2 regions of the Kitasatospora acidiphila genome follow, and region 2 is predicted to be linked to the other one. Evidence: riboswitches for the same ligand, from Rfam matches in the RefSeq annotation. Region 2 holds a riboswitch; the other holds the start of a gene.
The links. Region 2 has a riboswitch for glycine ahead of gcvT (glycine cleavage system aminomethyltransferase GcvT). Riboswitches for the same ligand answer to the same signal wherever they lie in the genome.
Positions count from the first base shown of each region.

Region 1: it holds a riboswitch for glycine, as region 2 does, so the genes downstream of both, gcvP (aminomethyl-transferring glycine dehydrogenase) here and gcvT (glycine cleavage system aminomethyltransferase GcvT) in region 2, are expected to answer to the same signal.

Region 1 covers NZ_VIGB01000003.1:7,538,379-7,552,566, forward strand. The annotation lists gene E6W39_RS35545 (FHA domain-containing protein) at 207-1,055, shown strand; gene ftsR (transcriptional regulator FtsR) at 1,174-1,944, shown strand; gene E6W39_RS35555 (bifunctional nuclease family protein) at 2,004-2,477, shown strand; gene E6W39_RS35560 (MerR family transcriptional regulator) at 2,742-3,425, shown strand; gene E6W39_RS35565 (SanA/YdcF family protein) at 3,521-4,201, shown strand; gene E6W39_RS35570 (DNA polymerase IV) at 4,238-5,641, shown strand; gene E6W39_RS35575 (MFS transporter) at 5,723-7,219, opposite strand; gene E6W39_RS35580 (PRC and DUF2382 domain-containing protein) at 7,408-8,403, opposite strand; glycine riboswitch at 8,574-8,690, shown strand; glycine riboswitch at 8,692-8,819, shown strand; gene gcvP (aminomethyl-transferring glycine dehydrogenase) at 8,921-11,818, shown strand; gene E6W39_RS35590 (DUF5999 family protein) at 11,949-12,140, opposite strand; gene E6W39_RS35595 (hypothetical protein) at 12,470-13,042, opposite strand; gene E6W39_RS35600 (glutamate--cysteine ligase) at 13,387-14,188, shown strand, end outside.
Region 2 covers NZ_VIGB01000003.1:3,293,821-3,308,008, reverse strand. The annotation lists gene E6W39_RS15575 (L,D-transpeptidase) at 1-595, shown strand, start outside; gene E6W39_RS15570 (ATP-binding protein) at 678-1,232, shown strand; gene E6W39_RS15565 (L-serine ammonia-lyase) at 1,285-2,652, opposite strand; gene glyA (serine hydroxymethyltransferase) at 2,799-4,067, opposite strand; gene gcvH (glycine cleavage system protein GcvH) at 4,196-4,573, opposite strand; gene gcvT (glycine cleavage system aminomethyltransferase GcvT) at 4,661-5,779, opposite strand; glycine riboswitch at 5,958-6,061, opposite strand; gene E6W39_RS15545 (enhanced serine sensitivity protein SseB) at 6,243-7,040, shown strand; gene E6W39_RS15540 (enhanced serine sensitivity protein SseB C-terminal domain-containing protein) at 7,077-7,937, shown strand; gene E6W39_RS15535 (ABC transporter permease) at 8,342-9,340, shown strand; gene E6W39_RS15530 (ABC transporter substrate-binding protein) at 9,462-11,228, shown strand; gene E6W39_RS15525 (ABC transporter permease) at 11,372-12,382, shown strand; gene E6W39_RS15520 (ABC transporter ATP-binding protein) at 12,379-13,440, shown strand; partial or broken gene E6W39_RS15515 (ABC transporter ATP-binding protein) at 13,463-14,188, shown strand, end outside.

The sequences.
Region 1 (14,188 bases), 4.2 Mb from region 2:
CAAAGACCTGCGCTGACGGTCCGTCGGCTGCACCACCGCTCACCTGCGTGGTTGAGTGGGCCCCGGTGCGTCGGCCGCGAACGCCGTCGGCCACACTGTGCAGTACCACTGTTGTCGTTGCGCCGGCCGGCGGCCGGATCGGCGGCTTGTCCGAGCTTCTCACCCTGCCCCGCGGGCGGGTCTGTTTCACGCAAGGGGATTCGCCCGTGAGTTTTTTCTCGAAGCTGTTCGGCCGCAACAACCGCCGCGCCGCCGCGGCGGAGGCGCCCACCGCGCGTCACCGCCGGGAGGACGAGGGCGGCCAGCTCCCCGGCATGCGCCCGGCGCCGCAGGACGGCTACCAGACGGCCGGTGACCGGCCGCTTTTCCGTGACGGCGGCTACGGCGCGTCGGTTGACCCCTCGGGTTCGCCGCGCATAGGTTTCCCGGCAGGACCCTCAACCTCTGGTGGAGGGTTTAGCTCGGATTCCTACGCCGGGCACGTCCCTGGGGGAGTGCCGCGCCAGGAGGCTGCGAACATGACCGGCCAGATCGTCTGCCCGCGCTGCGGTAACCACAACCCCGCTTCCGCGCGGTTCTGCAACAACTGCGGGACGCCGCTGCGGGTCGCCGGTGCGGAGAGCGCGGTCGAGACCACCTCGACCATCTCGATCTCCGGCCTGGAGTCCTACGACCCCAACGCCACCAGCACCGGCGCCACTCCCGCGCTCTCGCCCGAGATGCTGGCCGCGATCGACGCGCTGCCCCCGGGCTCGGCGCTGCTGATCGTGCTGCGCGGGCCGAACTCCGGCAGCCGGTTCCTGCTGGACGCCGATGTCACCACGGCCGGCCGTCACCCGCAGGGTGACATCTTCCTGGACGACGTCACGGTCTCGCGCCGGCACGTCGAGTTCCGCCGGCAGCCCGGCGGCGGCTTCTCGGTCGCCGACGTGGGCAGCCTGAACGGGACGTACGTCAACCGGGAGGCGATCGACGAGGTCGCGCTGAACAACGGTGATGAGGTGCAGATCGGCAAGTACCGGCTGGTGTTCTTCGCCGGACCGCAGCACTACTGATCCACCGCCACCGGGTCGGCCGCACGGCCGGCCCGGTGCCATCGGCGGGGCATTCTTTTCGGGCACGGACGGGCACGGGCAGGCGGGGGTCGCACACGACGTCGGCAGGAGAGCGCGAATGACCTCGAATCAGACCGTGACATCCCCCCGCCGCCCCGGGGCCGTGCAGCCGCACGGCGGTGAGCGGCGCGGAGCGGAGCTGCTCAGCATCGGTGCGGTGCTCGCCTGCCTGCGCGAGGACTTCCCCGAGGTCACCATCTCCAAGATCCGTTTCCTGGAGGCGGAGGGACTGGTCGAGCCGCAGCGCACCCCGTCCGGTTACCGCAAGTTCGGGCCGGCCGACGTGGAGCGGCTGGCCTATGTGCTGCGGATGCAGCGCGACCACTACCTGCCACTGCGGGTGATCCGCGAGCACCTGGACGCGATCGAACGCGGCGAGGCCCCGCCCGCGCTGCCCGGCGCCGACGCCCGCCCCGGCCCCCGCGAGGAGGCCGACCGGGAGCTTGAGGCGCCCGCCGGTGGCGTCCGGCTGGGCCGGGCCGAGTTGCTGGCCGCGGCCGGAGCCGAGGAGCGGGACCTCGCCGAATGGGAGTCCTACGGCCTGGTGGCGGCCGGCCCGGACGGCGGCTACGACGCCGACACCCTGCAGATCGCCCGGCTGGTCGCCGAGCTCGGCCGGTTCGGCCTGGAGCCGCGCCACCTGCGCCAGGTGAAGGCCGCCGCCGAGCGGGAGATCGCCTTGGTGGACCAGGTGGTGGCCCCGCTGCGCCGCCACCGCAACCCGCAGACCAGGGCACACGCCGAGGCCACCGCCCGCGAGCTGGCCACCCTGGCGGTGCGGCTGCACGCCACCATGGTGCAGGCCGGACTCCGTGGCAGGGGGCAGTAGTGCCCCGGCCGGACCCGGCCGCGCTTTCCTATCTCGCCCCAGGGTCATAGGGTTGCCTTGTGAATGAGCTCGACGTCGTGGGTGTCCGGGTGGAGATGCCCTCCAACCAGCCGATCGTCCTGCTGCGCGAAGTGGGGGGCGATCGGTACTTGCCGATCTGGATCGGCCCCGGCGAGGCGACCGCGATCGCCTTCGCCCAGCAGGGCATGACTCCGGTGCGCCCGCTGACGCACGACCTCTTCAAGGACGTGTTGGATGCGCTCGGCCAGCAGCTCACCCAGGTGCGGATCACCGACCTGCGCGAGGGCGTCTTCTACGCGGAGCTGGTCTTCGCCGGCGGGGTCGAGGTGAGTGCCCGTCCGTCGGACGCGATAGCCCTGGCGCTGCGCACCGGCACGCCGATCTACGGCGCGGAGGCGGTGCTCGCGGAGGCGGGGATCGCGATTCCGGACGAGCAGGAGGACGAGGTCGAGAAGTTCCGCGAGTTCCTCGACCAGGTCTCGCCGGAGGACTTCGGCGGCAACGCCCAGTAGTCCGGCCCAGTCCGGCCCCGGGCTCCCGATCGGTCGTTTCGCCCACACCCCGGTCGTGTTCGATCCGCAGTCGATCAGCTGTTTTGCCAAAGTGTTCGGTCCTACCCACACTAGGGGCACGCGAAACCACTCGTGTGAGTGATGACGCTTCGCCGGTCCGGCGTGGCGATCGTTGACGCGTCTCGGACCACTGCCTACCGTCATGGATGGCAGCCGGGGCGTGCCCCGATCCCGGCACCGGAGCACCGATGGACGGAGGTTGGCATGAGCAGCAGCGGCGATGAGGCGGCCGTGACGGGCCCGTGCGCCCTCCATCTGCCCCGGGAGCGCCGGGGCCTGGGCGGCAGGCCGTTCCCCACGCAGGCCGCCGAGACGGTGGCCGAGCTGCCCCGGGTCGGCCGCTTTCCGGCGGTCCAGGCCGGGCAGCCCGCGATCGAGCGGATCGGCCCCTCCTCCGACCTGCTCGGCTACCGCGGCCCGACCGCCTGCGCGGCTGCCGGCATCACCTACCGCCAGCTGGACTACTGGGCCCGCACCGGCCTGCTGGAGCCGAGTGTCCGCACCGCCTATCCGGCCGGCGCGCAGCGGCTCTACAGCTTCCGCGACGTCCTGGTGCTGAAGATCGTCAAGCGGCTGCTGGACGCCGGCGTCTCGCTGCAGAACATCCGGGTGGCCGTGAGCCACCTGCAGTCCACCGAGCTCGGCGAGCTGGCGGGGCTGACCCTGATGTGCGACGGCGCCACGGTCTACGAGTGCACCTCCCCGCAGCAGGTGGTCGATCTGCTGAAGGGCGGCCAGGGCGTCTTCGGGATCGCGGTCGGCGCGGTCTGGCAGGAGCTGGAGGTGACCCTCGGGCGGTTGCACGCCGAGCGCACCGACACCGGTGAGACCCTGCTCGGGCAGGACCCGGGCGACGAGCTGGCCCGCCGCCGCAACCGCGCGGTCTGACGGCCGCTCACTTCCGCGGCCCGCGGGAACCACTCGGACGTCGGCGGTCGTCCGCTCCTGACGACGGATCACGGCGGTCCGGCCGAAGGGGGATCATGCGGGTATCCGGGGTGCTGCGCGGGCGGCGACGGCAGCGGCGGGCGTTCCAGGTGATGGTGCTCGCCTGCCTGCTGGCGCTGGTGCCCAGCGGCTGGGAGTTCCTCACCCAGAGCTCGCGGATCCGCACCGTCGCCGACGTGCCGGCCGAGCCGGTGGCCGTGGTTTTCGGCGCCCAGGTGGTCGGCGAGGAGCCCTCGCCCTATCTCGCGGCCCGGCTGGACGCCGCCCTGGACCTGTACCGCGCGCACAAGGTGCAGGCGATCCTGGTGACCGGCGACAACAGCCACCCCGACTACAACGAGCCGGGCGCGATGTACCAGTACCTGGTGGACCACGGGGTGCCGGCCGTCAAGGTGGTGCGCGACTACGCCGGCTTCAACACCTGGGACTCCTGCACCCGGGCGCGGCGGATCTTCGGGGTGGACCACGCGGTCCTGGTCAGCACGGACTACCACGTGCGCCGGGCGCTGGCGCTCTGCCGGGCGGCCGGGATCGACTCCTATGCGGTCGGGGCGCCGGAGCCGCACGACCTGACCTGGTACGCCGGGTCGGTGCGGGAGCTGCCGGGAGCCGGGAAGGCGCTGTTCAGCGCGGTCTTCACGCCCGACCCGGCGCTGCTCGGGCCGTCCGACCCCGGTGTGACCCGAGCCCTGGCGGATTCCTCGGGCCGCCGCTGAGCCCGGTTGTCGTACCCGTGCGCGATCATCAATGGTGTGCGCCCCCTGCCGAGCATCCTGCACCTCGACATGGACGCCTTCTTCGCCTCGGTGGAGCAGGCGGCCAAGCCGAGCCTGCGCGGCAAGCCGGTGATCGTCGGCGGGCTCGGCCAGCGCGGCGTGGTCTCCACCTGCTCCTATGAGGCGCGGGTCTTCGGGGTCCGGTCGGCGATGGCCACGGCGGTGGCCCGCCGGCTCTGCCCCAACGCCGCCTACCTCTGGCCCCGGTTCGTCGCCTACCGGGAGATCAGCGAGCTGGTGATGGCGATGCTGCGGGAGCTGTCGCCGCTGGTCGAGCAGCTGAGCGTGGACGAGGCCTATGTCGACCTGGCGGCCGGGCCGTACGGTCCGGTGCTGGCCGAGGCGACCCTGGCCGAGGGTGTCGAGCTGATCCGGGCGATCGCCGAGGACCTGCGGGCCGACATCGAGCGGGCCACCGGGCTGACCGCCTCGGTCGGCGCGGCCTCCTCCAAGCTGATGGCCAAGATCGGCTCCGAGCAGGCCAAGCCCAACGGGCTGGTGCTGGTGACGCCGGGTCAGGAACGCGCGGTGCTCGGGCCGTTGTCGGTGCGGGCGCTGCCGGGAGTTGGCCCGGCGACCGAGCAGGCGCTGCGCCGGGCCGGGCTGCTGACCGTTGCCGAGGTGGCCGACCAGTCGGAGGAGGAGCTGGTCCGGCTGCTCGGCCGGGCGCACGGAAGTGGCGTCGCGCTGATGGCCCGGGGGCTGGACGGCCGCGCGGTGGTGCCGGACCGGGACGCCAAGTCGGTTTCGGTGGAGGACACTTACGAGGTCGACCTGATGGAGCGCGACCAGGTGCTCTTCGAGCTGGACCGGCTGGCGGCCCGCTGCGTGCGCCGGCTGAAGGCGGCCGGGCGGTCCGGGCGCACCGTGGTGATCAAGGTGCGGCGGTTCGACTTCTCCACCCTGACCCGGTCCGAGACGCTGCCCGGGCCGACCGACGACGCCCGGGTGATCGCGGACACCGCCCGCCGGCTGGCCGAGCAGGTGAGCCTGGCCGGCGGCATCCGGCTGCTCGGGGTGGGCGTCTCCCAGCTCGCCGAGTACACCCAGGAGGACCTGTTCGCCCAGGCCGCCGCCGAGCTCGCCGAACAGGAGGGGGAGGGCGGTGACGAGTCGGACGAGTCCGACGCCGAGGCCCCGCCGACGGCCGCGGCCGTGCAGCCGTTCCGCGAGCAGGTCTGGCTGCCGGGGCAGGACGTGGTGCACGCGGAGCACGGGCGCGGCTGGGTGCAGGGCAGCGGGGTGGGCCGGGTGACGGTGCGCTTCGAGACTCCCGACTCACCGCCAGGTCGGGTCCGCACCTTCCGGATCGAGGATCCGGCGCTGACTCCCGCCGAGCCGCTGCCGCTGCGCCCGCGCGGACCGTCCGAACAGCCGTGAGCCCCCATCCGGGATGCCGGATGGGGGCTCACGGGTGCCGGGGCGGCCGATCCCTGGGCGGCCCCGGCTACGGCAACCTCGTCAGGCGCCGGTCTTGGTGGGCTGCTTGGCCGGAGCAACCGGAGCGTCGGCCACCGGCTGGCTCGGCCGGGCGGTGCGGATCGCGAACGGCACCACGGCGGCGATCAGGCAGAGCGCGGCGGCGACCCAGAAGGCGTGCTTGTAGGCGTCCAGGGTCGGGATCTGCATCGGGATCATCTTGGCGATCTGCGGCGGGAACTTGATGGAGTCCCCGGTCAGGATGGCGCCCATCACCGCGGTGCCGATGGCACCACCGACGGTGCGCAGCACCGCGTTCATGCCGTTGGCGATGCCGCTCTGCTCGGCCGGCACGGCACCGTTGATGTAGGCGGGCATCGCCGCGTACGCCATGCCGACGCCGAGACCGAAGAGGCCGGCGGCGAAGTAGATGTCACCCTCGGTGCCGTGGCGCAGCGCCAGGTAGGCCATCGAGACGGCACCGAAGACGCCGCCGAGCACCAGCGGCAGGCGCGGACCGCGGCGGGCGATCAGCATGGCTCCGACCGGGGCTGCCACCATCGAGCCGAGCGCGGAGGGCAGCAGCAGCACACCCGCGTGCAGCACGGTGGCGGTGAAGCCGTAGTGCGCCAGCTTGGCCGGGGTCTGGGTGAAGTTGCTGATCACCAGGAACGAGCCGTACATCCCGAAGCCGATCAGCAGGCCGGCCACGTTGGTGAAGGCGACGGCCGGACGGGCCATCATCTTCATGTCCACCAGCGGGTGCGCGACCTTGACCTCGACGATGCCCCAGATCAGCGCGACCACGGCGGCGACGGCGAACAGGCCCAGGGTCTTGGTGGAGGTCCAGCCCCACTCGTTGCCGCGGCTGACCGCGATCAGCAGCGCGGAGAGCCAGCCGGCCAGGGTGAGCGCGCCCAGCGGGTCGGCGCCGCCGGCGCGGTCGACCACCGGGTCCTTGGGCACCCGCACCATCACCAGCAGCACCGCGATCAGACCGGCGATCAGGCCCATCCAGAAGATCGACTTGTAGTCCCAGTGCTCCAGCAGCAGACCGGTGGCGACCAGGCCGAGGCCGGAGCCGACACCCATCGAGGCGCTGATCGCGGCGACACCGCCGGTGACCTTCTCGCGCGGCAGCTCGTCACGGACGATGCTGATCGCCAGCGGCAGCACGCCACCGCCGGCGCCCTGCAGCACGCGGGCGACCACCAGCATCGAGAAGGAGTGGGTGGCCACCGCCAGGCCGGAGCCGAGCACCAGGCCGGCCAGCGAGATCAGCAGCATCGGCTTGCGGCCGCGCAGGTCGCCGAAGCGGCCGAGCAGCGGGGTGAGCACGGCGGCGGAGAGCAGGTTGGCCGTCATCAGCCAGGTGATGTTGGAGCCGGAGACGTTCAGCTCCTTGGCCAGCGACGGCAGGATCGGCACCACGGCCGTCTGGATCACGCTGTAGGCCAGCATCGCCAGCACCAGAGCGGGCAGCACCCGGGCACTGCTCGGTTTCACGGCCGTGGCGGCGGGCTGGGCGGCCTCACTCACGGATGGCTCCTTCACTCGGGTGCCGGGGCAGCCAGAGGACTGCTTCAGACACGCGACAGTTAATCGACTGAAGTAACGATCCGAGAAGTGCTTCAGTTTGTCAAATATCTACCGCTGAAGCTTCCCTGGTGCGGCATGCCGCGGCCCCGGCCCGCACTCGGGTCGGGGCCGCGGCAGCCCGGCTGGGCTCAGTGATGGGTGTCGACCGGCGCCGCCGAGCCGGTGCTGTCGTGGATCTCCACCCGCTCCCGGCGCAGCTCGTCCTTGATCACCTGCTCCTCGGTGACCCGCTCCACCACCAGCCGCACCCGCTCCATCGGTGCCAGGTACTTGCGCACCACCGGGCGCTCCTCGCGGAGCGTCACCTCCTCGACGGCCTCGGCGATGTCCTGCGCCGACAGCGCGGACTGCTCGGCGCTGCTCACCGGTACCCGCTCCACCCGGACCCGCTCCCTGGTCACCTGCACCCGGCGCTCCACCGGCTCGGTCACCACGTACTTGCGCATCCGGGCGGTGCCGAGCACGTGCCACTCGTTGGTGATCTCCAGGCGCTCCTCGCGCAGGGTCAGCTCGATCGGGCGGGGCGGGTGGGTGGTGGCCGCGCTGCCAGCGGTGCGCGCCTGCTCCGGGGTCGGCTCGACCGGGCCGGGGGCCGGCTCCACCGGCTTGTCCAGGCCGATGGTCGGCTCGACCGGCCCCTCCCGGCCGACGGCCGACCGGGCGGTGGGTGCGGTGGGTGCGGTGGGTGCGGTGGCCATCGGGCGGCCGGTGGCGGGGGCCGCGGGTGCGGTCACACCGAAGTCCATGTCGTCCGCCCGGCCGCGGGCGGTGCCCTGGGCGGGCGGAGCGGGTGCGGCGGTGCGGTCACCGGTGGGGGCGTCCAGCCCGTAGTAGCGGTAGAGCTGCAGCTCCTGGGCCGGGGAGAGGTGCTGGCCGACGCCGAAGTCCGGCGACTCCTTGATCAGCGACTTGTCATAGGGCACCCGCAGCTCCTGGCCGGAGAACTCGCTCGTGGTCAGGGGCACGAAGGCGTCCCGGCCGAAGATCCCGGTGCGCACGGCCGCCCACTCGGGCTCGCCGGTCGCGTCGTCGAGGTAGACCTCGTCCACGGTGCCGATCTTGTCGCCGTTGCGGTCCACGGCCTTGTGCCCGATCAGGTCTCGGGGATCGATATCGGTCTGCACGCTGTTCCTCTCCTGGTGGTACCGCTGTCGATTCACACCAAATGCCACAAAGGGAACAGCGGCCAGCCGGATGCGGCCGTCCGAGCCGGTGATCGCCCAGGTGGGGGAGTGCGATCGATCACCTGAGCGGTGTTGGCAATGACCGCCGCTGGTACCCTGAACACGACCGCCGAACCCGCACGGGAGAGTCTCCGGCCTTCGATTTCCCAGCGATTTCGAATAGTCCGGAGCGCCGAAGGAGCAAACCCTCCCCGGAATCTCTCAGGCATCCGTACCGTGTGGAATAGGTCACTCTGGAAAGCAGGGCAGGGCCGCCGGTGAGGGAACCGGAGGCGACCACCCTCACCGACGGTGCAAGCCGACGGGGCGTAAGCCCCGTGCGGGCGAAGCTCTCAGGTCCCGATGACAGAGGGGGAGGCCTGTCGGGCTCGTCCGCCACGGCCGCACCGTTCCCCCAGGCGGCGAGGGTCGTGGCTGCGTGCCCCCGCCGGTCCGTGACCAGGAGGCCTCGACCACCATGACTGACCAGCCGACCGCCGGTCGCTCCCAGAACGCGACGCTCGCCGACCTTGAGGCGGCCAGCCCGTTCCAGTCGCGCCACATCGGCCCTGACGCCGCCGCCCAGGAGAAGATGCTCGCCCAGGTGGGCTTCGGCTCGCTGGCCGAACTCTCCACCGCGGCCGTCCCCGAGGCGATCCGCAGCATCACCGCGCTCGACCTGCCCGCCGGCCGCACCGAGGCCCAGGTGCTGGCCGAGCTGCGTGAGCTGGCCGGGCACAACCAGGTGCTCACCTCGATGATCGGGCTCGGGTACTACGGCACCTTCACCCCGCCGGTGATCCTGCGCAACGTCATGGAGAACCCGGCCTGGTACACCGCCTACACCCCGTACCAGCCCGAGATCTCGCAGGGCCGCCTGGAGGCGCTGCTCAACTTCCAGACCCTGGTCTCCGACCTGACCGGTCTGCCCACCTCCGGCTCCTCGCTGCTCGACGAGGGCACCGCGGCGGCCGAGGCGATGGCGCTGGCCCGCCGCGTCACCAAGGTCAAGGGCGGCGTCTTCCTGGTCGACGTGGACACCCTGCCGCAGACCCTCGCGGTGATCCGGACCCGCGCGGTGCCGACCGGTGTCGAGGTGGTCGTCGCCGACCTGTCCGCCGGCATCCCGGCCGAGATCGCCGAGCGCGGCGTCTTCGGCGTGCTGCTCCAGTACCCGGGTGCCTCCGGCGCGGTGCGCGACCTCACCCCGGTGATCGAGCAGGCGCACGGCCTCGGCGCGATCGTCGCCGTCGCCGCCGACCTGCTGGCGCTGACCCTGCTCAAGTCGCCCGGCGAGCTGGGTGCGGACATAGCCTGCGGCACCTCGCAGCGCTTCGGTGTGCCGATGGGCTTCGGCGGCCCGCACGCCGGCTACCTCTCGGTCCGCGCCGAGTACGCGCGCTCGCTGCCCGGCCGCCTGGTCGGCGTCTCGGTGGACGCCGACGGCCACCGCGCCTACCGGCTGGCGCTGCAGACCCGCGAGCAGCACATCCGCCGCGAGAAGGCCACCAGCAACATCTGCACCGCCCAGGTGCTGCTCGCCGTGATGGCCTCGATGTACGCGGTCTACCACGGTCCGGACGGCCTGGCCGACATCGCCCGCCGCACCCACCGCTACGCCGCCGCGCTGGCCGAGGGCCTGCGGGCCGGCGGCGTCGAGCTCGCCCACGGCGCGTTCTTCGACACCGTCACCGCCAAGGTGCCGGGCCGGGCCGTCGAGGTGGTCGCCGCCGCCCGCGCCGAGGGCGTCAACCTCCACCAGGCCGACGCGGACACCGTCTCGATCTCCTGCGACGAGACCACCACCCGCGAGCACCTGGAGATCGTCTGGGCCGCCTTCGGGGTGGTCGGCGCCGAGGTGGCCGAGGCCGCCGACACGCTGCCGGCCGGGCTGCTGCGCTCCGACGAGTACCTGACCCACCCGGTCTTCCACAGCCACCGCTCGGAGACCGCGATGCTGCGCTACCTGCGCCGCCTCTCGGACCGGGACTACGCGCTGGACCGCGGCATGATCCCGCTGGGCTCGTGCACCATGAAGCTCAACGCCACCACCGAGATGGAGGCGGTCACCTGGCCGGAGTTCGGCCAGCTGCACCCGTTCGCGCCGATCGACCAGGCCCAGGGCTACCTGACCCTGATCCGCGAGCTGGAGCAGCAGCTGGTCGAGGTCACCGGCTACGACGCCGTCTCGATCCAGCCGAACGCCGGCTCGCAGGGCGAGTTCGCCGGTCTGCTCGCGGTGCGCGCCTACCACCTGGCCAACGGCGACACCCAGCGCGACGTCTGCCTGATCCCGTCCTCGGCGCACGGCACCAACGCCGCCTCCGCGGTGATGGCCGGCATGCGCGTCGTCGTGGTGAAGACCATGGCCGACGGTGACGTGGACGTCGAGGACCTCAAGGCCAAGATCACCCAGCACCGCGACCAGCTCGCCGTGCTGATGGTCACCTACCCGTCCACCCACGGCGTGTACGAGACCCAGATCACCGAGATCTGCGGCCTGGTGCACGAGGCCGGCGGCCAGGTCTACGTCGACGGCGCCAACCTCAACGCGCTGGTCGGCCTGGCCAAGCCGGGCAAGTTCGGCGCCGACGTGTCGCACCTGAACCTGCACAAGACCTTCTGCATCCCGCACGGCGGTGGCGGCCCGGGCGTCGGCCCGGTCGCGGTGCGCGCCCACCTGGCGCCGTACCTGCCCAACCACCCGCTGCAGTCGGAGGCCGGCCCGGCCACCGGTGTCGGCCCGATCTCGGCCGCGCCCTGGGGCTCGGCGGCGATCCTGCCGATCTCCTGGGCGTACGTCCGGCTGATGGGCGGCGAGGGCCTCAAGCGCGCCACCCAGGTGGCCGTGCTGAACGCCAACTACATCGCCAAGCGGCTGGCCCCGCACTTCCCGGTGCTCTACACCGGCCCGGGCGGCCTGGTGGCGCACGAGTGCATCATCGACCTGCGCCCGCTCACCAAGGAGACGGGGGTGACCGTGGACGACATCGCCAAGCGCCTGATCGACTACGGCTTCCACGCCCCGACCATGTCCTTCCCGGTGGCCGGCACGCTGATGATCGAGCCCACCGAGTCGGAGGACCTGCACGAGATCGACCGCTTCTGCGAGGCGATGATCGAGATCCGCGCGGAGATCGACAAGGTCGGCTCCGGTGAGTGGGCCGCGGACGACAACCCGCTGCGCAACGCTCCGCACACCGCCGCCAACCTGGCCGGCGACTGGAAGCACGGCTACTCGCGTCAGGAGGCGGTCTTCCCGGCGGGCGTCAACCCGGCGGACAAGTACTGGCCGCCGGTGGGCCGGATCGACGGCGCCTACGGTGACCGCAACCTGGTCTGCTCCTGCCCGCCGCTCGACGAGTACGGCGTCTGAGTAGCGCTCGGAGGGCTCAGCGCCCGATGACGAAGTGCCCTGCGGTGGCTGCCGCAGGGCACTTCGCCATATCCGGAGCCATATTCGGAGTCATGTCCCGAGTGCTCCGCCCGGGATCCGCTCGTGGCTGTCAGGCGGCGACCAGCAGCGTTCGGCGCGGCGCGATCACCCGGCCGTCCGGCAGCAGCTCGCCGGTGTCCTCGAAGAGCAGGACTCCGTTGCAGAGCAGGCTCCAGCCCTGCTCGGGGTGGCGGGCGACGGGAACCGCCGCCTCACGGTCAGGAGAATCGGCCGACGGGCACTCAGGTCGGTGCTGGCACATCGTGGTACCTCGTTTCACTACTCACGCTTCACGCCCCCCGCAGCGGAACGCAGGTGTGAACCAGCGCTTCTGTGGGTAGGACAGGTGGTCCTGCCACGCTGTCTCCAGTGTCCGCGCCCAGACCCCATTGCGCAGCCCTTTCGGTGACTTGCGCCACAACTACAGTCCAGAGATCACCCATTCAGATGGGTCCGACCGTGGTGCGCGTGCAAACGGGCCACCCGACCATGACTCGGTCGGGTGGCCCGTTGATGGTCAGTTCGGAGGGTGTCGGGCCACGCTCAGGCCACTTCTCAGTCGACTGCTCAGGCGACTGCTACGGACACTGCTCAGGCCACTGCGGTGACCCGCGGTGTCGGGCGGCCCAGCAGGGTGAGCAGCTCACCGGCCGGGTAGGCCCGGTGCGCGGTGATGCCGAGCGGCGCGGGGGCCAGCGGCAGCAGCAGGTCGCCGGCCGGATCGGCGTCCGTCGCGTGCAGCCACAGGGCAGTCGCGTAGTGGTCGGGCATCGAGAGCAGCCGGGGCTGGTAGGCCGTGCGCCGCTGCTGGACCAGCTGCCAGGCCTCGGCCAGTGCCCGGACCGTGGAGTCCGGGTAGGGGCCGGCCGCGAAGTGCGCGAAGGTGTGCCCCTCCGCCGACCTCACCACCTCGGCTGCCGCCACCACCACCGTGCCGTGCTTGACCAGGAACCGCCAGCCGGTCCGCGGCGCGGCGGCCAGCGCGCGCGCCGTCGTGGTGCCGGGCGGCAGCTGATGGACTGCCAGTGGATGGGCCGGCAGCAGGGCGCTCGCGGTACTTCGCGGGGCGGCCGCGCCGGGCTGCCGCAGGGCGGTCGGCGAGCTCAGGGCGGCCAGCACGGCGCGCAGGGCGCTGGGCGGTGGCTGGGGTGTCTGCAGGGTCATGGCGGGTCGCCTCTCCATGCGAGATCGGCGTGCGAAGGCGGCATACCGGCGTGGCGCGACAGGGCCGGGTCCGGTTGGGCGTGATCGCGGGGCTGAGCGCGCGGGCTCCGGGCAGCGGCACGCCGCACCGGGGTCGGAACCGGTGCGGCCGGGCCGGGACTCGAAGCCCACTCGAACAAGTGCGCAGGGTGACCTGTTTATCACCTTCTGTCGTGCCCGGCAAGTCGAGCGATAGCTGAGAAACCGTCAGTTCCCTTGTGGCATAGGGCATTAGAAGCGCTCGGGTATCGATCTTCCGGATGGGCATGATGCAGGGCACGGTGGACCGGGCGAAGGGGGTATCCATGGGGGAGAAAGTCATCGCAACCCGGGCCGACCTGTCGGACCGGCAGCACTACCGTCGAAAGCTGCAGTCCTGTCAGGAGGCCCTGGAGCGGATGCTGCACGAGCAGCGTTTCGACCGGCCCCGGGCCATGATGGGCCTGGAGATAGAGCTCAACCTGGCGGACGAGCAGGGTCTGCCGCTGATGCGCAACGAGAAGGTGCTCGCGGCGATCGGCTCGCCCGACTTCCAGACCGAGCTGGGCCAGTTCAACATCGAGGTCAACGTCGCTCCGCACCAGCTCAGCGGCCATGTCTTCGAGGAGCTGCGGGAGGAGCTGGACACCGGCCTGCGGTACGCGGACCGGCGGGCGGCCGAGGCCGGTGCCCGGATCATCATGGTGGGCGTGCTGCCGACCCTGGAGACCGTGCACACCGGGCGCGACGCGATGAGCCACAACAACCGCTACAGCCTGCTCAGCGACCAGATCATGGCGGCCCGCGGCGAGGACATCGCGCTGGACATCGAGGGCGTGGAGCACCTGCAGCTGGAGTCGGTGAGCATGGTCGCCGAGGCCGCCGCCACCTCGCTCCAACTGCACCTCCAGGTGACCCCGGACCGGTTCGCGCCGGTCTGGAACGCGGCCCAGGCGATCGCCGCCGTGCAGGTCGCGCTCGGTGCCAACGCGCCGTTCCTGTTCGGCCGGGAGCTGTGGCGGGAGACCCGTCCGGTGCTCTTCCAGCAGGCCTGCGACACCCGTTCGGCCGAACTGAAGGCCCAGGGAGTGCGCCCGATCACCTGGTTCGGGGAGCGCTGGGTGGACT
Region 2 (14,188 bases):
GCAGACCTTCTGGAAGCCCGGCACCACCGTCAAGGTCCACTTCCGGCTGAAGAACGTCGAGGTCTCGCCGGGCGTCTACGGCAACTCCGACCGCGACGAGTCGTTCACCATCGGCCGCTCCCAGGTCTCCACGGTGGACGCCGCCAAGCACACCATGACCGTGCAGACCGACGGCCAGCCCGACCAGAGCATCCCGATCAGTTCCGGCTCCGACGAGCACCCCACCTACAACGGCACCATGGTGATCGAGGCCAAGGAGGGCACCGCCCACATGACCTCCGCCTCGGTGCCCGGCCTCAAGCCCGGCGAGTACGACCTGCAGGTGCCGCACTCGGCGCGGCTGACCGACTCCGGCACCTACGTGCACGGCAACAACTGGTCCTCGCACGACACCTTCGGCTCGGAGAACGTCAGCCACGGCTGCATCGGCCTGGAGGACGACCCCGGCAACCAGGGCGGCCCGAACACCCCCGCCGCGAAGTTCTACGACTCCTCGCTGGTTGGAGATGTCGTGAAGGTCGTCAACTCCAAGGGCGCCCAGGTTGCCCCGGACAACGGCCTGAGCGGCTGGAACATGGACTGGAGCGCTTGGTAGGCCGCCCGGCTTGTTCCAGTCATATGCCAACTGAATAGTGATCCTTTGGTCATTGTCCGTACGCGGGCGGGTGCGAACCGCGATGATGGTGGGCATGGCGGGATGGGGCGAAGTCGATCAGTCATCACATCTCGGGCTCAGTCTGACGGCTGACGCCCCACCGGTACCCGAGCGGTCCTCGCTGGCCGCCCTGGAGCGGCTCTCCGCATGGGAGTTGGAGCGGGCCGTGCTGCCCCGGCTGCGCGACCCGGCGGGCGCCGAGGAGGTGCGGCTGCCGGCCCGGGGCGAGTCGGCGCCGCTGGCCCGGCGGCTGGTGCTCTCGGTGCTGCAGTCCTGGGGCCTGCACCAGCTGCTGGAGATCGGCGAGTTACTCACCGCCGAGCTGGTGGCCAATGCCGTGCGGCACACCGGCGGGCGGACCATCGGCCTGAAACTCCAGCGTCGGCCCGGCTGGCTGAAGGTGGAGGTCCGCGACTCCTCGCGGGCGCTGCCCTGCCTGATCGTCGCCGAGCCCAGCCTGACCGAGTACGGCCGCGGCCTCACCGTGGTGGACGCCCTGGCCGACCGCTGGGGCGCCGACCTGCTGCCGCGCGGCAAGGGCGTCTGGTTCGAACTCAAGGTCCGCGAACGGGCCTGAGAACGCGCCAGGGGCCCGCGCCGTCACCACGGCACGGGCCCCCGATGAGTGATCAGCACTCGATGACGTTGACCGCCAGGCCGCCGCGGCTGGTCTCCTTGTACTTGACCTTCATGTCGGCGCCGGTCTCCTTCATGGTCTTGATCGCCTTGTCGAGGGAGACGTGGTGCCGGCCGTCGCCGCGCAGTGCCATCCGGGCGGCGGTGACGGCCTTGACCGAGGCCATGCCGTTGCGCTCGATGCAGGGGATCTGGACCAGGCCGCCGACCGGGTCGCAGGTGAGGCCGAGGTTGTGCTCGATGCCGATCTCGGCGGCGTTCTCCACCTGCTCGGGGGAGCCGCCGAGCACCTCGGCCAGGCCGCCGGCCGCCATCGAGCAGGCCGAGCCGACCTCGCCCTGGCAGCCCACCTCGGCGCCGGAGATGGAGGCGTTCTCCTTGAAGAGCATGCCGATCGCACCGGCCGCCAGCAGGAACCGGACGATGCCCTCGTCATCGGCGCCCGGTACGAAGTTCTGGTAGTAGTGCAGGACGGCCGGGATGATGCCGGCCGCGCCGTTGGTGGGCGCGGTCACCACCCGCTGGCCGGAGGCGTTCTCCTCGTTGACCGCCATCGCGTAGAGGGTCACCCACTCCATCGCGTTGGCCGGGCCGATGCCCTCCGCGCGCAGCGCCCGGGCCCCGGCGGCGGCGCGGCGGCGCACCTTGAGGCCGCCCGGCAGGATGCCCTCGCGGGACATGCCGGCCGACACGCACTCCTTCATCACCGACCAGATCTCCAGCAGGCCGGCCCGGATCTCCTCCTCGGAGCGCCAGGCCTTCTCGTTCTCCAGCATCAGGCCGGAGATCGACAGGCCGGTCTCCCGGGTCAGCCGGAGCAGCTCCTCGCCGGTGCGGAACGGGTAGCGCAGCTGGGTGTCGTCCGGGACCACCCGGTCGGCGCCGATCGCGTCCTCGTCCACCACGAAGCCGCCGCCGACCGAGTAGTAGGTCTTGGTGAGCAGCTCGGCGCCGGCCGCGTCGTGGGCCACCAGGGTCATGCCGTTGGCGTGGTACGGCAGCGACTTGCGGCGGTGCAGCACCACCTGGAGGTCGGGGTCGAAGTCGATCAGGTGGACACCGAGCAGCGCGATCCGCTTGGTCTCCTTGATCCGCTCCACGTCGAGGTCGGCCTTGGCGACGTCCACGGTGCGCGGGGACTTGCCCTCCAGGCCGAGCAGCACCGCCTTGGGGGTGCCGTGGCCGTGGCCGGTGGCGCCGAGCGAACCGAACAGCTCGGCCTTGACCGAGGCGACCTGGTCCAGCAGGTCCTCGGAGCGCAGCCGGCGGGCGAACATCCGGGCGGCCCGCATCGGGCCGACGGTGTGCGAACTGGAGGGGCCGATACCGATGGAGAAGAGGTCGAAGACGCTGATGGCCACGGGGGACGTCCTTGTCTGGTCTCGTGGACCGGAAGGAAAGCGGGGGACTGCATGGTGCGGGGCACCGGCTCACGTTCCAGTGTGCGCGGTGCCCCGGGGGAACGGACCGGACCGACGGGAGTGACGTCGGCCACGGTGGGTGGTGCCTAGAGCTCCGGGTAGAGCGGGTACTTCTCGGCCAGCGCGGTCACCCGGGTGCGCAGCGCCGCGATCTTGGCCTCGTCGAAGCCAGGGAGCAGGGTCTCGGCGATGATGTCGGCGACCTCGGTGAAGTCCTCGGCCTGGAAGCCGCGGGTGGCCAGCGCCGGGGTGCCGATCCGCAGGCCGGAGGTGACCATCGGCGGGCGCGGGTCGTTCGGCACCGCGTTGCGGTTGACCGTGATGCCGACCTCGTGCAGGCGGTCCTCGGCGTCCTGGCCGTTGAGCTCGCTGTTGCGCAGGTCGACCAGGACCAGGTGGACGTCGGTGCCGCCGGAGAGCACCGAGACACCGGCCGCCGTGGCGTCGTCCTGGAGCAGGCGGGCGGCCAGGATCTTGGCGCCCTCCAGGGTGCGCTCCTGGCGCTCCTTGAACTCCTCGGAGGCCGCGACCTTGAAGGCCACCGCCTTGCCGGCGATCACGTGCTCCAGCGGGCCGCCCTGCTGGCCGGGGAAGACCGCGGAGTTGATCTTCTTGGCCAGCGCGGCCTTGGAGAGGATCACACCGCCGCGCGGGCCGCCCAGGGTCTTGTGGGTGGTGGTGGTGACCACGTCCGCGTAGGGCACCGGGGACGGGTGCAGGCCGGCCGCGACCAGGCCGGCGAAGTGCGCCATGTCGACCATCAGCAGGGCGCCGACCTCGTCGGCGATCCGGCGGAACTCGGCGAAGTCGAGCTGGCGCGGGTAGGCGGACCAGCCGGCGATGATCAGCTTGGGCTGGTGCTCCTTGGCGAGGCGCTCCACCTCCTCCATGTCGACCAGGCTGGTCTTCTCGTCCACGTGGTAGGCCACCACGTTGTAGAGCTTGCCGGAGAAGTTGATCTTCATGCCGTGGGTCAGGTGACCGCCGTGGGCCAGGTTGAGGCCCAGGATGGTGTCGCCCGGCTGGATCAGCGCGAACATCGCGGCGGCGTTGGCCTGCGCGCCGGAGTGCGGCTGGACGTTGGCGGCCTCGGCGCCGAACAGCGCCTTGATCCGGTCGATGGCGATCTGCTCGACCACGTCGACGTGCTCGCAGCCGCCGTAGTAGCGCTTGCCGGGGTAGCCCTCGGCGTACTTGTTGGTCAGCACCGACCCCTGGGCCTCCATGACCGCCACCGGGGCGAAGTTCTCGGAGGCGATCATTTCCAGGGTGGACTGCTGGCGGTGCAGCTCGGCGTCGACCGCGGCGGCGATCTCCGGGTCGAGAGCGTGGAGGGACTGGTTGAGAACCGTCATGGTGGCGTCTTCCCGTGGGGCTCTGGTGCTGAGGGGGTGTCGCGCGCAGCGCCTCGCTGGAAGGGTGGCGGTGGGCGACGGGTGGGACGGAGGGCGGCCGCCGCGCTGCGGCCGCCCTTTCAGATGAGTCAGCCCGCGGTGAACGCGGTGTACTCGTCGGCGCTCAGCAGGTCGTCGGTGTCGGTGACCTTGAGCTTGAACAGCCAGCCACCGGCGAAGGCGGCCGAGTTGACCAGGGCCGGCTCGTCTATGACGTCCTGGTTGACCGCGACGACCTCGCCGGTGGCCGGCGAGTACAGGTCGCTGACCGACTTGGTCGACTCGAGCTCGCCACAGGTCTCGCCGGCGGTCACGGTGTCGCCCACGGACGGCAGGTCCACGTAGACGATGTCGCCCAGCGCGCCGGCGGCGTGCTCGGTGATGCCCACGGTCGACACGCCGTCAGCGTCGGCCTCGGTCAGCCACTCGTGCTCCTTGCTGTACTGCAGGTTCTGCGGGTTGCTCATGAGCTCATTCTCCATTAGCGGGAAGCGGGTGTGCGGAAGCGGTCCGCTCAGTGGACCGCGGTCCGGCGGACGGTGTGGGGGACGGGATCAGCGGGCGCGCTTGTAGAACGGCAGCGCGACGACCTCGACCGGCTCGTGCTTGCCGCGCACGTCCACGGCGACGGCGGTGCCGGGAGCCGCGAAGGCGGCGTCCAGGTAGGCGATGGCGATCGGCTTGCCCAGCGTCGGGGAGGGCGAGCCGGAGGTGATCCGGCCGATCACGGTGCCCTCGGCGTCGACCACCGAGTACTCGGCGCGCGGCACCCGCTTGCCCTCGGAGACCAGGCCGACCAGCTTGCGCGGCGGGTTCACCTCGGCCTGGGCGGCGGCCGCCTCCAGGGCCTTGCGGCCGACGAAGTCGCCGCCGTTGGTGGTCTTGTCGAACCGGACCACGCGGCCGAGGCCGGCGTCGAACGGGGTCAGCGAGGTGTCCAGCTCGTGCCCGTAGAGCGGCATGCCGGCCTCCAGGCGCAGCGTGTCGCGGCAGGACAGGCCGGCCGGGACCAGGCCGTGCGGGGCGCCGGCCTCGGTGAGCGCGTGCCACAGGTGCTCGGCGTCGGCGGGGGCGCAGAAGATCTCGAAGCCGTCCTCGCCGGTGTAGCCGGTGCGGGCCAGCCACACCTGCTTCTCCGCGACGGTGGCGGGCAGCAGCGCGTAGTACTTCAGCCCCGGCAGGTCGGCGTCGGTGACCGAGGAGAGGATCGCGTTCGCCTCCGGGCCCTGGACGGCGAGCAGCGCGTAGGCGTCGCGGTCGTCGCGCACCACGGCGTCGAAGCCGGCCGCGCGCTCGGTCAGCGCGTCCAGCACCACCTGGGCGTTGGAGGCGTTGGCGACCACCATGTACTCGTTCTCGGCGGTGCGGTAGACGATCAGGTCGTCCAGGATGCCGCCGTCCTCGCGGCAGATCATGGTGTAGCGGGCGCGCAGCACGCCGAGCGCGGAGATGAAGCCGACCAGCGCGTGGTCCAGCAGCTCGCCGGCCTGCGGGCCCAAGACGGTGATCTCGCCCATGTGCGAGAGGTCGAAGAGGCCGGCCTTGGTGCGGACGGCGAGGTGCTCCTCGCGCTCGCTGCCGTAGCGCAGCGGCATGTCCCAGCCGGCGAAGTCGGTCATGGTCGCCCCGAGGGCGCGGTGCAGGGCGTCGAGCGCGGTCAGGCGCGGGGACATGGCGGGACTCCGGTCTGTAACAGGCAGATGGGCCCTTCTCGCCCGATGGTGGGCAAGGAGGGACGGTGGAGTCTCCCCGTCTGTCGTCACAACCTGAGAGCTTCACCGCGACCAGCATGGCGCGGCTTGCACCGTGGGTGGGCGCACGGCACGGCCGTGTTCCGCTTTCCAGATTCGCCTCGCCCACGCGGTATCGGGTGCCTGAGAGATTCCGGGGAGGACTTGCTCCTTCGGCGCCGGTCCGTGCCCTGCGGCACCTCCGGACTCTCCCGCGCGGGTTCGAACGGCCAGTATGAAGTTCTGTTTATCGCGCACATCATGGCATGCCCGTTCGCTCAGCGGGAGTGGGGGCGGTGCCGACGGCGGGACAGTGGCCAGTCGGCCGGCCGCCGCCTGGTGCGTAGTGGCCAGTGGGCCGGCCGCCGCCTAGTAGTCTGCTCCGGTGGAGACTCAGGGGTTTGCCGTGCCCGCGCCCGCGTGGGCCGAGCCGGGGCAGCCGCCGACCGGCGGAGGGTGGCCGGCGAACGAGCTGGAGCAGGTGCTCAGTGCGGCGATCGGGGACCCGGGCGCGACGCCCCGGGTGATCGAGGTGCTGGCGCGCAGTCACGTGTGGATCCCGCTGCCGGTCGGCGCAGATCCATCCGGTCAGGCACTCGACCTGCCGACCATCGAGCTGGCCGGCGCCCGTTATGTACCGGTCTTCTCCTCCGAGGAGCAGTTCGTCCGGCACGCGCCGGGAATGTCCTGCGCGGTCGCCCCGGCCTGGGAGTTCGCCCGCGGGCTGCCGCTCGGGCTCGGCATCGCCGTCAACCCCGACGCCCCCGTCGGCATCCCGGTGCCGCCCGAGGGCGTCGGCGAGCTGCGGCGCGGGCCGCGCGAGCAGCGCTGGGACGCGGTCGCCGGGTCGCCGGACGCGCCGGTCGGCGACGGCGCCCGGGTGGCGCTGCGCGAGCCGGAGCCGCACGAGGAGCCGGTGGCGTTCCTGACCGCCGTCTGCGCCGAGCTGGCCGCGCTGCCAGGAGTACTGACGGCCCGTCGGGCGCTGGCCTCGGTGGAGGGCGAGCCGACGGTGCTGTTCGTGGGCGTGCAGCTGGATCCGTCCCACCCCGCCGACCCGGCCGGGGCGAACGCGGCGCTGGGCCGGGCGCTGGGCGTGGCCCCGCTCCCCGGGGGAGTGCACATCGTGCTGCTGGACCTGGCGGCGGACCCGGTGGTGGACTGGATGCTGACCCAGGTGCGCCCGTTCTACCAGCGGGGTTGATCCGGCGATGGGCGAGTCGAGAGAAGGGCGCGTGCGGTGACGACGGGAGCGACGGGCGGATCAGGGCCGTGGAGCCCGGCCTCGGTCCCGGGTACCGACCCGGGCACCCTGGAGCGGGCCCTCAAAGAGGTCGCCCCGGACCGGTTCGAGGCCTATGAGCAGCTGCTGCGCGAGCTGTCGGCGGGCCGGGTGTGGATGCTGCTGTGGCACGGCAGCCCGGGCAGCCCGGACGCCCAGTACGGGAACATGGACATCGGCGGCCACGGCTACGCGCCGGCCGTCACCTCGCCCGAGCAGCTGACCGCCAGCGGTTGGAGCCGGGCGCACGAGGTGATCAGCGGCAAGGAGATCGCCGCCACCCTCTACCGGACCCGCTGGGGCCTGTGGCTCAACCCGCACACGCCCGGCGGCGGGGTCGGGGTGCCGTGGGCCGATCTGCGCCGGATCGCGGCCGGGCTGGACCGGTTGCCCGCCGGGCCGCTGCGGCTGAGTGAGCCCCAGGTGCCGGGCACCGAGGCGTTCTTCGGGCTGCTGCAGCACCAGGCGCCCTCCGTGCGTCCGGTGCGGGCGCTGCGCCGGGCCTGGGTGCGGCCGGTGCTGGGGGAGCCCTACCTGGCGATCGGGCTGGAGCTGTACGACAACTCGCCGCCGGCCGTGGAGGCGGTGCGGGCGCTGATGCAGCGGGCCATCTCGCAGGCCCCGCAGGGGTTGGCGGTCTCCACGGTGGCGCTGAGCGACGACTACGACCCGGTGGCGCTCTGGATGCGGGCCAACGCCCGGCCGTTCTACCACCGCGAGGCGACCCCGCCGCCGGCCGTGCCGCCGTATCCGATGCCGACCGGCTACGGCTATCCGACGCCGAGCCCGTGGCCGCAGCAGCCCTGGCCCGGCCGCTGAGCGGACACCCCTGTTCGCATAGCGAACGCTCATGTGGGACTTGAGCGGAATCTGAGTATCCGGTGCCCGGGTCGTCGATAACGGCCCGGGTAGAGCCATGTCGTCCTCCACGCTTTCTGACGAGCTGTCAACTACCGTATCCAGTGGCCTGCTGGACCAGGCGGTCATAGCTGGTGTGCGCATGGCGGGTTTAGGGATCTCGATAATCGGTAGATCACAGTTGGGCATCCTTCACCAATGGGGGCTGGCGCCGAACTGGCGAGAACGTGAAGAGTTCTGCGCACCGCACCAGCCGAGCAGCCCGAACGTATGGCAAGCAGGCTCTGACCAGGACCTGACACCGCCATGCCCGATTTCGGGCTGCCTTGGGCCGACGACCGTCGGCGAGGGGACGCCAACTGCTGATGAGCACAACCACCGACACCACCGCCGCCATTCCGCCGGACCCGGGGGCGCCGATCGCCGACGCGCCGCAGACCCGCATCGAGGGCCGCTCGCTCGGCCGGATCGCCTGGCTGCGCTTCAAGCGCGACAAGGCGGCCATGGCCGGCGGGATCGTGGTCATCCTGCTGATCCTGCTCGCGGTGCTGGCCAAGCCGATCGAATCGGCCTTCGGTCTGGACCCGAACGCCCAGAACCCCGACCTGCTGAACGCCGACCTCGGCGGCCTGCCGAACGGCAACTTCGGCGGCATGAGCGGCAGTCACCTGCTGGGCATCGACCCCGGGCTCGGGCGCGACCTGCTCTCCCGGATCATCGAGGGCTCCTGGGTCTCACTGCTGGTCGCCTTCGGCGCCACGCTGCTGTCCAACACCATCGGCACCGTGCTCGGCGTGATCGCCGGCTACTACGGCGGCTGGGTGGACACCGCGATCAGCCGGGTGATGGACACCTTCCTGGCTTTCCCGCTGCTGCTGTTCGCCATCTCGATCTCGGCCTCGCTGCAGGGCGGCGCCTTCGGAATGCACGGCCTGCCGCTCCACATCAGCGTGCTGATCTTCGTGATCGGCTTCTTCAACTGGCCCTACATGGGCCGGATCGTGCGCGGGCAGACGCTCTCGCTGCGCGAGCGGGAGTTCGTCTTCGCGGCCCGATCGCTGGGCGCGCGGGGCCCGTTCATCCTGTTCAAGGAGCTGCTGCCGAACCTGGTCGGTCCGATCCTGGTCTACTCGACCCTGCTGATCCCGACCAACATCCTCTTCGAGGCCGGCCTGAGCTTCCTCGGAGTCGGCATCCAGCCGCCGCAGGCCTCCTGGGGCGGGATGATGAACGACGCGATCAACTACTACCAGGTGGACCCGCAGTACCTCATCGTCCCGGGCGTGGCGATCTTCATCACCGTGCTCGCCTTCAACCTGCTGGGTGACGGACTGCGCGACGCGCTCGACCCGCGCAGCAACTGATCCTCTGAGTCCCACTCGGCTCGTCTGAGTCCCACTCAGTTCGTCTGAGCTCCACTCAGTTCCTCTGAGCCCCACTCGGTTCGTTTGACCCACGACACACTTGCAAGGGGTTGATCCAGCAATGCGCCGTAATCGTACTCTCGCCCTGGCCGCGGCAGCCGCCACCGCTGTGCTGGTGGTGAGCGGCTGCGCCAGCAGCAAGGGCGGCACCACGGGCGGATCCTCGTCCGCCGCCGGTGCCAACGCCGCCACCAAGGGCATCGTGAACGCCTCCGACCACAAGGGCGGGACGGTCACCTACGAGATGAAGGGAACCCCGGACTCGCTGGACCCGGGGAACACCTACTACGCCTACATCTACAACTTCTCGCGGCTGTACGCCCGTGCGCTGACCACCTTCACCCCCGCCCCCGGCGCGCAGGGCAACAAGCTCGCCCCGGACCTGGCGCAGGGCATGGGCCAGGTCAGCGCGGACGGCAAGACCTGGACGTACAAGCTGCGCCCGGGCCTGAAGTACGACGACGGCACCCCGATCACCTCCAAGGACGTCAAGTACGCCATCGAGCGCAGCAACTTCGCGCCCGACGTGCTCTCCAACGGCCCGACCTACTTCCAGCAGTACCTGGTCGACAACCCCACGCCGTACCAGGGTCCCTACAAGGACAAGGACCCGGCCGGCCTGCACTCGATCGGTACGCCGGACGACACCACCATCACCTTCCAGCTCAAGCAGCCGTTCGCCGACTTCGACTACCTGGTCAGCGCGCCCGACACCGCCCCGGTGCCGCAGGCCAAGGACGAAGGCGCCAACTACGTGAAGCACATCGTCTCCAGCGGCTCCTACAAGTTCCAGTCGTACGACGACGGCAAGGGCGCCGTGCTGGTGCCCAACACCAACTGGGACGCGAGCACCGACCCGCTCCGCAAGCAGCTCGCGGACAAGATCGTGCTGAAGATGAACATCGACCAGCAGACCATCGACCAGGACCTGATGTCCGGCAACGCCCAGGTCGACCTGGTCGGCGGCGGTGTCGACCCGCAGACCCAGGCCAAGATCCTGCTGGATCCGAAGCTGAAGGCGCAGAGCGACAACGCCGCCGGCGGCCGTCTCGCCTACCTGGCGCTCAACACCAAGCAGGCGCCGCTGGACAACGCCGACTGCCGCAAGGCCGTGGAGTACGCGATCGACAAGGTCGCGGTGCAGACCGCCGAGGGCGGCCCGATCCGCGGTGACATCGCCACCACCGTGCTGCCGCCGGACGTCACCGGCCACCAGGACTTCGACACCTACGCCACCCCCGGCAACAAGGGTGACGTCGACAAGGCCAAGGCCGAGCTCAAGGCCTGCGGCCACCCGGACGGCTTCAAGACCGTGATCACCGCCCGCACCGAGCGTGACACCGAGGTCAAGGCCGCCACCGCCATCCAGGGCGCGCTGGCCAAGGTCGGCATCACGCTGGAGATCCAGCAGTACCCGCAGGGCAAGTACTTCACCGACTACGCGGGCGTGCCGGACTTCATCAACCAGCACGGCGTCGGCATGATGATGATGCAGTGGGGCGCCGACTGGCCGACCGGCCTGGGCTTCCTGCAGCAGATCACCGACGGCCGGGCGATCAAGTCCTCCGGCAACAGCAACATCGCGCTGCTGAACGACCCGAAGGTCAACAGCCTGCTCGACGACGCGGCCACCAACAACTCCGGGGACGCCCGCAACAAGGACTACGCCCAGATCGACAAGCAGGTCATGGATGACGCGGCCTACGTGCCGCTGACCGACTTCAAGGTCTTCAACTACCGCCCGGCCAGCGCCACCAACATGGTCTCCACCTCGGCGTTCAGCGGTGAGTACGACTACCTCAACATCGGCACCACCAGCAACAACTAAGCGGCACCACCGGGTCATCGAGACCCACCACGTAAGAGTCCGGCTCACCATCCCTGAAGGCAGGTGAAGGCGAGCGGAGCCCCGCCCCGACCGCCGGTCCCCACCGGGACCCAAGGTCGGGGCGGGCCCCAAGCCGTCCGACTGTGTTCTTCTACATCCTCCGCAGGACGTTCGCCGCCCTGGTACTGCTACTGGTCGTCAGCGCGGTCACCTTCGGCATCTTCTTCCTGCTACCGCGCCTGGCCGGTGAGACCACCGACCAGCTGGCCGCCCAGTACATCGGCAAGAACCCGAGCCCCGAGGCGCTGGCCGCGGTCAAGAAGAACCTGGGTTTCGACCAGCCGCTGTACGAGCAGTTCTGGCACTTCGTCAAGCAGATCTTCGTCGGTGCCACGTACAAGTACGGCCCGGACGCGTCCACTTGCCACGTCCCCTGCTTCGGCTACTCGTTCAAGAACCACATCGAGGTCTGGCCCGAGATCGAGAGCCGGATCCCGGTGACCTTCTCGCTGGCGCTCGGCGCCGCGGTGCTGTGGCTGCTCTCCGGCGTGACCACCGGCGTGATCTCGGCGCTGCGGCCCAAGTCCTTCTTCGACCGCTTCTCGATGGGCATCGCGCTGGCCGGCGTCTCGCTGCCGATCTTCTTCACCGGCGCGATCCTGCACTACCTGTTCAGCTACAAGTGGGTCGTCTTCGACAACCTGCACTACGTCAACTTCACCGATGACCCGGTCGGTTGGTTCACCAACCTGATCCTGCCCTGGGTGTCGCTGGCCTTCCTCTACTCCGCGCTCTACGCCCGGCTTACCCGCGCCGGGATGCTGGAGACGATGAGCGAGGACTACATCCGCACCGCGCGGGCCAAGGGCCTGATCGAGCGCAAGGTGGTGATCCGGCACGGTCTGCGCGCCGCGCTCACCCCGATCCTCACCATCTTCGGCATGGACCTGGGCCTGCTGCTCGGCGGCGCGGTCATCACCGAGCAGGTCTTCTCGATGCAGGGCATCGGCTTCTTCGCGGTCTCCGCGATCAAGGACAACGACCTGCCCAAGATCCTCGGCGTCACCATGATCGCCGCCTTCTTCATCGTGCTCTGCAACCTGCTGGTTGACCTCCTGTACGCCGCCGTCGACCCCCGGGTGAGGCTCTCATGATCGTCGAACCCGTGACCGACCGCGTTTCCGAGGACCACGACTCCTTCCTCTCGGTGCGCGACCTGCGCATCCACTTCGACACCGACGACGGCCTGGTGAAGTCCGTCGACGGCGTCAGCTTCGACCTCGCCCGCGGCAAGACCCTGGGCATCGTCGGCGAGTCCGGCTCCGGCAAGTCCGTCACCTCGATGGGCATCATGGGCCTGCACCGCTCCAAGCGGGCCCGGATCAGCGGCGAAATCTGGCTGGACGGCAAGGAGTTGGTCGGCGCCGGGCCCGAGGAGGTGCGCAAGCTGCGCGGCCACTCGATGGCGATGATCTTCCAGGACCCGCTGACCGCGATGCACCCGTACTACACGGTGGGCGCCCAGATCATGGAGGCCTACCGGGTGCACCACCCCGAGGCCAACAAGAAGGCGGCCCGCACCCGGGCCATCGAGATGCTGGCCCGGGTCGGCATCCCGCAGCCGGACCGCCGCGTCGACGACTACCCGCACCAGTTCTCCGGCGGCATGCGCCAGCGCGCCATGATCGCCATGGCGCTGGTCAACGACCCGTCGCTGCTGATCGCCGACGAGCCGACCACCGCGCTCGACGTCACCGTGCAGGCCCAGATCCTGGACCTGATCCGGGACCTGCAGGAGGAGTTCGGCTCGGCCGTCATCATCATCACCCACGACCTGGGCGTGGTCGCGGAGCTGGCCGACGACATCATGGTGATGTACGCCGGGCGGTGCGTGGAGCGCGGCCCCGCGGCCACCCTCTTCGACAACCCCGAACACCCGTACACCTGGGGCCTGTTGGGCTCCATGCCGCGACTGGACCGGGCGCTCCAGGACCGCCTGGTGCCGGTCAAGGGCAGCCCGCCCAGCCTGATCAACGTGCCCAGCGGATGCGCCTTCCACCCGCGCTGCCCCTATGCCGAGCAGACCGGCGGCCGGTCGATGACCGACCGGCCGGTGCTGGCCGAGGTGACGGCCGGGCACCACGCCGCCTGCCACCTGCCGGCCGCCGAACGGCACCGGATCTTCGCCGAAGAGATCGCACCGCGGCTCTGAACTGCCTAAGGATTCAAGGATCATGACGGATACTCAGAGCACGCAGGGCACTCAGGGCACTGTTTCGGTGCGCAAGTCCGCCGGGGAGCCGCTGCTGCGGGTCACCGACCTGGAGCGGCACTTCCCGGTCAAGGGCGGCATGCTGCGCGGCAACCGCGGCGCGGTGCGGGCGGTGGACGGGATCAGCTTCGCGGTCAACGCGGGCGAGACCCTGGGCGTGGTGGGGGAGTCCGGCTGCGGCAAGTCCACCATGGGGCGGCTGGTCACCCGGCTCGACGAACCCACCGGCGGGAAGATCGAGTTCGAGGCCAGGACATCACCCACCTGAGCACCGGCCGGATGCGGCCGCTGCGCAAGGACATCCAGATCATCTTCCAGGACCCGTACTCCTCGCTGAACCCCCGGCACACCGTGGGCACCATCGTGGGCGCGCCGTTCCGGCTGCAGAAGGTCGCCACCGAGCACGGCGTCAAGCGGGCCGTGCAGGACCTGCTGGAGCTGTGCGGCCTCAACCCCGAGCACTACAACCGCTATCCGCACGAGTTCTCCGGCGGCCAGCGGCAGCGCATCGGGATCGCCCGCGCCCTGGCGCTCAAGCCCAAGATGGTCGTGGCCGACGAGCCGGTCTCCGCGCTCGACGTCTCCATCCAGGCCCAGGTGGTCAACCTCCTGGACGACCTGCAGCGGGAGCTCGGCCTCACCTACCTGATCATCGCCCACGACCTCTCGGTGGTCCGGCACGTCTCGG